Regions from separate parts of the Zoogloea oryzae genome, predicted to be linked through region 2. Evidence: predicted binding sites of a transcription regulator. Region 2 holds the regulator's gene; each other region holds the start of a gene.
What was found. The regulator sigma-54, encoded in region 2, starts transcription at its own class of promoters, with help from an activator protein. The targets are predictions, from matches to a motif close to TGGCACGCTTNCTGCTNA.
Positions count from the first base shown of each region.

Region 1 (2,156 bases), on a different contig from region 2:
ACCGGCGTGCCGCCCCTGGACGAGAGCACGTCGTCGATGATGGTTTCGTACACCAGCGGATACAGCAGGCCATCCAGCGCCACGTTCTGGGCCACGAAGAGCTCGAACGGGTCCTTGATGACCATGGTGTCTTCCACATAGCGGCGCAGGCCCTGCCAGGCGTCGTCTTCCATCCACGCCGACTTGGCGGTGTCGAGCACGTCCACATCGCCCAGCAGGAGTGCCACGCGGGTGATGTACTGGGCGATGCCGAGCTGGTCCATCGACTGATAGATGCACGGCTGGGTGAAGGCCGTGCCGTAGCCGTAGGCACAGATGCCGGCGTTGTTCATGTTGGAACCCCAGGCCACGTGACGCAGCGGGATCAGCATCTTGAGCACGGTGTCGCGGATCTCGGCCGGCAGCGTGGCCGCGAGGCCGCGGTTCTCGACGAAGTCGAAGTTGGCTTCAGCGGTGTCCTGCTGCTTGGCCCGGGCCAGGGTGTAGGCGCCGTAGTAGAACTGGCGCGGATCCTTGAAGCTGTACCAGTCGGCCATCTTGATGGCGGTGCGGGCACGGTCGTAGATCAGGTGGTCGGGGTCCCAGGTCGGCCGGTAGTGGAAGTTGACCTCCTGCTGCATGTCCAGGGTGCCTTCCTGGTAGCGGGATGCCGGCTTGTCGGCGCCGATGCGGCGGGCGATGTTGTCGAAGGTGTGTCGCAGCGGCTTGATGGATACCGTGCGAAGATCGATTTGCATGGGTTTCTCCTCCTTCTGTCTTTTGGGGTTTTCGGTGGTCAGTGTGCTCAGCGGAAACGCTGGTGCGTCGCCTCGCGGAGATTCCAGTCCCAGTCGCTGCCGTCCTCGGATTCCGGCCGGGAGCCTTCCAGGAGGATCACCCGGTTGGTCTTGCAGAATTCCTCGTAGGCCGCTTCCGGCAGAAGCATCTCCACGTAGAGCTCCGGATCGGAGATGGAGAACTCGAACTCCACCAGGCCATCCGGCCGCTTCTCAACAAGGCGCACGTACTTGCGGTTTACGTCTAGCGAGGGCTTCGTCGGGTCGCTCATCGTTTCCTCAATCTGGTCTTGAACACCAGACACCCCATATCAAGTAGCGTGCCAATCGCGATAAGCGACTGAGCAGAAAGGGGAAACGTGTTACCGAGCAAAAAATATCGATAAAAAAGAATTTTATCGATCGATCAATTGATGAAATGCTGCAATGCAGCTTGATGATCTGGTGAAGCGGCGTAACGCGTTACGCAAAGCGCACCCCATACGTAACTTTCGGCCCAAAAAAAAGGCCGCCACATTGCGTGACGGCCTCGAAAAAACCAGGGAGCCCGACAGGAGGGAGGGATCTGTCGGTATGGGTGCTCCTGGTTGCGGAAACGGGAATGAGGTGCCGGGAACGACCTCAGTCGGAACAGGTGGATTGTGGTGAGGGGGCTTCGGCGCCCTTGCAGACGGACTTCGCCATCTTGCCGACCACATCGAGCGAGATTTCGCCCTGGGGGTAGACCCGGCACGCCAGCACGACGCCCTGCGCCAGTTCTTCGTCCGACACGCAGGATTTGCTCATCTTGCGGGCGGCGTAGTCGCCAGCGGTGATGTGCACCTTGCACACCCCGCAGCCGCCGCCGCGGCACCCCACCGGGATGCCCTTCCGGCCAAGCATCTCCATGCCGCGTAGGAGGTTTTCGTCCTCGGCGCACAGGTAGCGCTCGCCGGTATTCTCAATATGAATCAGGTGCTTTGTTGCCATGTCTCCTCCTTCGGCCCCGGCGCGGCCGATCGACGTCGGCCTTCATCCGCTGCTCGCTATTTTTCTCGAGATTTTGTATTATTATCGCTAATGAACAGATAACGCAAGCTGATATGAACATTTTCCCGGTGTGCTGCCTGCGCCGGAGTTCGAACTCCGCCTGCGTGATATAAGGTTGACCTGCCACTGCCCCGGCTTCCAACGCCGGACATAAACTCACATCAAGGCCAGTGGACACGACGGAGGAGAGAGCTTGAGCACCATCCGGTATCCGCAGGATCGCGACCTGCGCAGCCTTGTGCGCTTCTGCGCCGACAAGGGCATGATCTGGCTCGACGAGCACCGCATGATCCTCATGCACGCCGCGGCCATGTCCGCCCTGCGCAAGGAGCTCATCGACTCCCTCGGCAT
Region 1 covers NZ_BSPX01000006.1:37,949-40,104, forward strand. The annotation lists gene QQK25_RS03805 (aromatic/alkene monooxygenase hydroxylase subunit beta) at 1-737, opposite strand, end outside; gene QQK25_RS03810 (phenol hydroxylase subunit) at 785-1,048, opposite strand; gene QQK25_RS03815 (2Fe-2S iron-sulfur cluster-binding protein) at 1,398-1,745, opposite strand; gene QQK25_RS03820 (sigma-54-dependent Fis family transcriptional regulator) at 1,999-2,156, shown strand, end outside.
Region 1: the regulator sigma-54 is predicted to act here: its motif matches at 1,085-1,102, upstream of QQK25_RS03810 (phenol hydroxylase subunit).

Region 2 (2,156 bases):
CGGCGTCGACCCGATCGCCGTGATCGACATCCAGAAGATCATCCGCTTCCTCAAGGAAAAAGGGATCGGCGTGCTCATCACCGACCACAACGTCCGCGAAACCCTTGGCATCTGCGACCGCGCCTTCATCATCAATGCCGGCGAAGTGCTGGCCAGCGGCCGCCCTGAAGAGATCGTCCGGAATGAACAGGTCCGTCAGGTTTACCTCGGCGAGCACTTCCGGCTTTAAGGCATCATTGTTGTCATGAAGCCCAGCCTCCAGCTCAAACTCTCCCAGCATCTCGCGCTCACCCCGCAGCTGCAGCAGTCCATCAAGCTGCTACAGCTATCGACCCTCGAGCTCAACCAGGAGATCGAGAAGATCCTCCTCGAGAACCCGATGATCGAGCGGGACGAGCCGGAGTCGAACCTCGGCTCCAGCCGTCTCGAAGCCCCTGGCCCGGCCGCCCCCGCCGGCAGCGAGGCCGCCCAGGAGCGCGAGCAGGAGCAGGCCCGCGAATCCGACCAGCGCGAACGCGACACCGACCGGGAGTTCGACTTCGCCGAAGGCGGCGACTGGCAGGGCTCCGGCAGCGGCTCGCGGGACGATGACGACGACAACGATTTCCAGGATCTCCAGGCCACGGTCACCACCCTGCGCGACCACCTGGACGCCCAGATCGCCCTCACCCAGCTGTCCGACCGCGACCGGGCCCTCACCCGCTTCATGATCGAGGCCCTCGACGACGACGGCTACCTCAGCCAGGCCCTGGAAGACCTCCTGCCGCTGCTGCCGCCCGAACTCGAAGTGGATCTGGACGACCTCACGATCGCCCTGCGCCACATCCAGAGCCTCGACCCCTGCGGGATCGGCGCCGCCGACATCGGCGAATGCCTCGGCCTGCAGCTGCGCGCCCTGCCGCCCAGCCGCGAACGCGAGCTGGCGCTGGCCATCGTCGCCGAACACCTCGAGCTCCTCGCCGCCCGCGACTACCTCAAGCTCAAGCGCGCGCTGCGCTGCACCGACGACGAGCTGCGCGAAGCCCACGCCCTGATCCTCGACCTCAACCCCCGGCCCGGCGCCCGCTTCGCCCAGTCCGACATCCGCTACGTGGTGCCGGATGTCATCGTCCGCAAGGTGCGCAACACCTGGGTTGTGAACCTCAACCCGGACGCGATGCCCAAGCTGCGCATCAACCAGCTTTATGCCCAGATCCTGCGGGACAACCGCGGCGCCAGTGGCTCCCTGTCCAATCACCTGCAGGAAGCCCGCTGGCTCATCAAGAACGTTCAACAGCGCTTCGACACCATCCAGCGTGTGTCGCAAGCGATCGTTGACCGGCAGCGTCAGTTCTTCGATTATGGCGATGTGGCGATGCGCCCTCTGACACTGCGTGAAATCGCCGAACAGTTGGAATTGCACGAGTCCACCGTCTCGCGGGTGACCACCCAGAAGTACATGGCCACACCAAGAGGCATTTTCGAGTTCAAACATTTTTTCGGCAGTCACGTCGCCACCGACACCGGTGGGGCGGCTTCCTCGACGGCGATTCGGGCGCTGATTCGCCAGCTGGTAGCCGCGGAAGACAAGAAGAAACCCTTGTCCGACGCCAAGATTGCCGAGTTGTTGGGCCAGCAGGGTATCGTCGTGGCACGCAGGACCATCGCAAAGTACCGCGAGTCCCTCGATATCCCGCCGGTCAGTCTGCGCAAAACCATCTGACAGAAAGGTAAGAACCATGAACCTCAACATCACGGGGCATCACGTCGAAGTTACGCCGGCCATCCGCGAATACGTTTCCTCCAAGCTCGATCGCGTGATCCGTCATTTCGACAACGTCACCAGCGTCGGCGTGATCCTCTCGGTGGAAAAGCTGCGTCAGAAGGCCGAAGTCACCGTTCACGTGCGTGGCAAGGACATCCACGTCGAGAGCGAGGATGCCGACATGTATGCCGCCATCGACGCCCTGACCGACAAGCTCGACCGCCAGGTTCTGAAGTACAAGGACAAGGCCTCCGACCACGGCCATGACTCCCTGAAGCAGCACCTCGCCGAATCCTGATCTTCGGCCCCAAGTAATCCCCTTCTCCCCGGGACCGTTGTGGCTATAATGCGCCCCAACTGACACAACGGCCCCGGCGGCCTCCGCCCCCGGATTTTCCAGATTCGTTCCCGG
Region 2 covers NZ_BSPX01000024.1:32,824-34,979, forward strand. The annotation lists gene lptB (LPS export ABC transporter ATP-binding protein) at 1-229, shown strand, start outside; gene QQK25_RS09715 (RNA polymerase factor sigma-54) at 245-1,702, shown strand; gene hpf (ribosome hibernation-promoting factor, HPF/YfiA family) at 1,719-2,042, shown strand.

Region 3 (2,156 bases), on a different contig from region 2:
GACTTCCCGCCCAGCGCGCCATGACAGCCCACAGACCGACGCCAATCCCCGCCGTCCTGCGCAAGCCCCTGCTCGCCTGCCTCGCCGCACTGGCCGTCTCGATGGGGCTGGCCGTTGCCACCAATCAGCTCCGCCGCGACGCCGACGCCACGCTTAACGACCTCACCCTCCGGCTGAGCGGCATCCACCGCCAGCACGAAGAAACCCTCAAGGAAGCGGCCGACGCCCGCCTCGCCCTCCGGCAACAGGCCGAACTCGATCGGCTGGGCTTGAAGTCATCGGTGCCGCGTCTACAGTTGATGGGCGGGATCGACGCAGCCCTGGCCGAAACAGGCCTTTCCGATCTTCATTACACCCTGTCCCCGCTCCAGCCCCTCGACGACGCCCCGCTGCTCGGCCTCTCGACGGTCCGGCTGGACGGCAGTGTTCCTCACGAGGCTCGCCTCCTGGCATTGCTCAAGCGACTGGAGGCCACCAATAACGGCTTGTTTCTTCCGCTCCACTGCGTGCTGGCTCGCCCCACGACCGATGCCCATACCATAGTCAAAGCCGACTGCGAAGCGACTTGGCTAGGGCTGCAACCACCCGCTTGAGACATATTTCACACTACCCAATTTGCGCACTTTTCCAGAAAAATCAACAACTCAACGTCATCGCCCACCCGATCGCCAGAAAATGTGTCGACAATTTTTACACCTGTTTCAGCGAGACTCTGACGAAGTTCCCCAACTGAAAAAAACCTACACAAAATCATAACTTTAAAAAATCGCAAAAAACTGGCACACCGATTGCTTATGAAAAGAAAGGGCTACAGTGGCCCCGATTACTCAGGAGATTAAATAAGTGAAAACCTTCAAGCAGACCCTCACCGCCCTGGCCACCGTTGCCGCCCTGTCCGCTGCTGGCAGCGCCAACGCCGGCCTGACCAACTGGTACATGGACGCCAACGGCGCCGTCGGCGGCACCGCTGACGCCACCCTGGTTGCCGAATACCTTGACCTGCTGGGCAAGGCCTACGTGCACAACACCATGACCAGCGCCACCACCTTCAGCTTCAACGAAGCTGGCAACTTCAACACCGCCTCCGCTGACGGCGGCTCTTCCTTCCTGACCACCGGTCTGCGTAGCGAATTCGTTGGCGTTGGCAACGGCTCCACCGCCACCGGCGCTCTGGCCTTCACCACCGGCTCCCTGAACGTTTTCAGCGGCGCCACCAACATCGCTTCGTTCGACCTGATCCTGGGCAACGGCGCTGTTGATGTCGGCACCGTGCTGCCGAACGGCGTGTTCAGCCTGATCTTCAAGGCCACCAGCATGGCTTCCGGCTACTTCTTCGACGGCGCCATGAACGACCTGTCCCTGAAGGTTGCCGATGGCCTGACCTTCGGTTTCGCCACCACCAACGCCAGCGTCACCAACACCTGGTCCGCCGCTGAAAACGCGACCCTGACCGGCATCTACAACACCGCCTTCAACCCGGATGTCGCCTCGATCTCCAACAACGGCACCACCGACCTGGTGATCCGTAACGGCGGCCAGTTCGGCCTGGAAGTTCCGGAGCCCACCTCCATGGCTCTGGCTGGCCTCGGCCTGACCGGCCTTGCCGCTCTGCGCCGTCGCAAGTCGGCCTAAGACCCGCCCAGGTTGATCACCTTCGGGTGATCGACTGAAAGCAGTCTTGCGGTACTCAAGCCCGTCACTCCCAGAGTGGCGGGCTTTTCATTTGCATCTTCCCCCTTGTTCCGGCTCACCCGGCGTGGCAGCCCGCCCGCTGTCACCTGGAATAATCAAACACTTGCCCCTGCTGGCTTTCCAAGCGACCATACGTCTCTTCCCGCGAGCATTTCCGAGCAACTCCCCGCGTGCGCCTCATGTCGATCGATCTCTATTTCCGCGACGTCACCCAGGCATTCCGAAACATCGTCCGCCAGCGGCGTCGGGCGCTTTTCGCGCTTGTCACCATCGTCGGCGGCGTGATGGCCTTTCTGCTGGCAGGCGGATTCATCCAGTGGATCCTGAAAGACATGCGTGAAGCCACGATCCGCTCGCAGCTGGGGCACGTGCAGATCGTCCGGCCCGGCTTCTTCGACAAGGGCCTCGCCGACCCGTACGCCTACCTGCTGTCGGGCGCCGACGCCGTCTATAACGATCTCGCC
Region 3 covers NZ_BSPX01000042.1:5,048-7,203, forward strand. The annotation lists gene QQK25_RS13945 (hypothetical protein) at 1-24, shown strand, start outside; gene QQK25_RS13950 (hypothetical protein) at 21-593, shown strand; gene QQK25_RS13955 (PEP-CTERM sorting domain-containing protein) at 844-1,632, shown strand; gene QQK25_RS13960 (ABC transporter permease) at 1,872-2,156, shown strand, end outside.
Region 3: the regulator sigma-54 is predicted to act here: its motif matches at 778-795, upstream of QQK25_RS13955 (PEP-CTERM sorting domain-containing protein).

Region 4 (2,156 bases), on a different contig from region 2:
CCGAGCACCTTCTTCACCGACTTCATCGCGCCAAAGGCCTTCTGGTGGCAGTGGCCATGCACCACCGCCCGGCCGCCGGGGATGGGCTTGAGATCGAGCTTCAGCCCCTTGTTGCCCTCGCGCATCAGGAACTCCTCGAACAGGAAGGCCTGCTTGGAGAGCTGCCCAACCGCCGGGCCCAGGGACAGGCTGTAGAACTCGTCCCGCAGCGCCAGCAGGCACGACGGTTCCAGCCCGACGACGGGCGTGCCCTCGGCCAGCGCCGGGGCGAGCGCGGCCATCACCCGCTGGGCCTCGATCTTCGCCTCATCCACCAGGCCCTGGGAGAGATAGGTGCGTCCGCAGCACAGGGGCCGCGTCGGCTCGGCGTCGCTGGCCACCGGCTGCAGCACCTCGACGCTGTAGCCGCCGGCGCGCAGCACCTTCAGCGCCGCCTCGGCCACCTCGGGCGTGTAGTAGTGGGTGAAGGTATCCACGAAGAGCATCACCTTGCCCCGCGTGCCGGTGGCGTCAAGCGCCGGCGTGGTAAAGCCGTCGGCGACGATCTCGGGGATCGGCCGCCGGGCCGAGATGCCCAGCCAACGCTCGGCCACGCCCGCCAGCCACGGCGAGGCGTTGCGCAGGCGCACCAGGCGCTTGAGGAGCGAACGCCGCGCGTGCAGCCAGCGGGGCAGCCCGGCAAACAGCCGCACCCGCCGCGATGGGCCGAGCCTCGCATTCCGCTGGGCAAGGTATTCGGTCTTGATGAGGGTCATGTCCACCGCGCTGGGGCATTCCTTCTTGCAGCCCTTGCACGACACACACAAGTCCATCGCCGCGGCGAGATCGGGGTGGGCGAAGGGTTCGTCGCCAAGCTCGCCGTTCAGCGCCGCCTTGAAGGCCTTCACCCGGGCGCCGGTGGAATGCATCGGGTCGTGGGTGATCCGGTAGCTCGGGCACATCACCCCCTTGCCGTCGCGCTGGCACTGGTGGTTGTTCATGCACACGGCCACCGCCTTGGCGTAGTTGCCCCCGGTGGCGGGAATGCCCGCGTAGGCGTCGCCCACGCCGTAGGTGTCGTAGGCCGACCAGTCGAGATAGGTTTTCATGGCCACCAGCCACGCAAGACCGGTGCCAATCTTAAAGCGCCTCAAATCAGGCGTTTACGCACAAAGGTGACTGTCACCTTTGCGACAAAGGGCTGACAAGCGCCCCCGCGCCGAAACAATAAACCCCTGTTTTTCTGCTGTTTTCTCCTCTGGCACAGCGATTGCTGAATACCCGGCGTAACCCCAGATCCAGAGGAGCCCAACGTGGAACTGCCCGTCATCAGCAATGCCGCGCCCGAAGAAGCATCCGGCGGCGGTTGTTCTTCAAGCGGCTGCGGCACTGCGCCCGACGCCCTGTCTCATCTGCCCGACCACATCCGCGCCAAGGTGCAGGACCATCCCTGTTATTCGGAAGAGGCCCACCACTACTTTGCGCGCATGCACGTGGCCGTCGCCCCGGCCTGCAACATCCAGTGCAATTACTGCAACCGCAAGTACGACTGCTCCAACGAGTCGCGCCCGGGCGTGGTGTCCGAGCTGCTGACGCCGGACCAGGCGATCAAGAAGGTGCTGGCGGTGGCCGCCGAGATCCCGCAGATGACCGTACTCGGCATCGCGGGGCCGGGAGACCCCCTTGCCAACCCGGCCCGCACCTTCGAGACCTTCGAGCAACTCTCGGAGAAGGCGCCGGACATCAAGCTGTGCGTGTCCACCAACGGCCTGTCGCTCCCGCAATACGTGGACGAGATCGCCAAGCACAACATCGACCACGTGACGATCACCATCAACTGTGTCGATCCGGAAGTGGGCGCCAAGATCTATCCGTGGATCTACTGGAACAACAAGCGCATCTTCGGTATCGAGGGCGCCAAGATCCTCATCGAGCAGCAGCAGAAGGGCCTCGAGATGCTCACCTCGCGGGGCATCCTCGTGAAGGTGAACTCGGTGCTGATCCCCGGCGTGAATGACGAGCACCTCAAGGAGGTCTCGAAGATCGTCAAGGCCAAGGGCGCCTTCCTGCACAACGTGATGCCGCTGATCGCCGAGCCCGAGCACGGCACCTACTACGGGATCATGGAGCAGCCGGAGCCGACCCCCGAGCAGCTGCAGGACCTGCAGGACGCCTGT
Region 4 covers NZ_BSPX01000010.1:57,282-59,437, forward strand. The annotation lists gene QQK25_RS05475 ((Fe-S)-binding protein) at 1-1,088, opposite strand, end outside; gene nifB (nitrogenase cofactor biosynthesis protein NifB) at 1,293-2,156, shown strand, end outside.
Region 4: the regulator sigma-54 is predicted to act here: its motif matches at 1,239-1,256, upstream of nifB (nitrogenase cofactor biosynthesis protein NifB).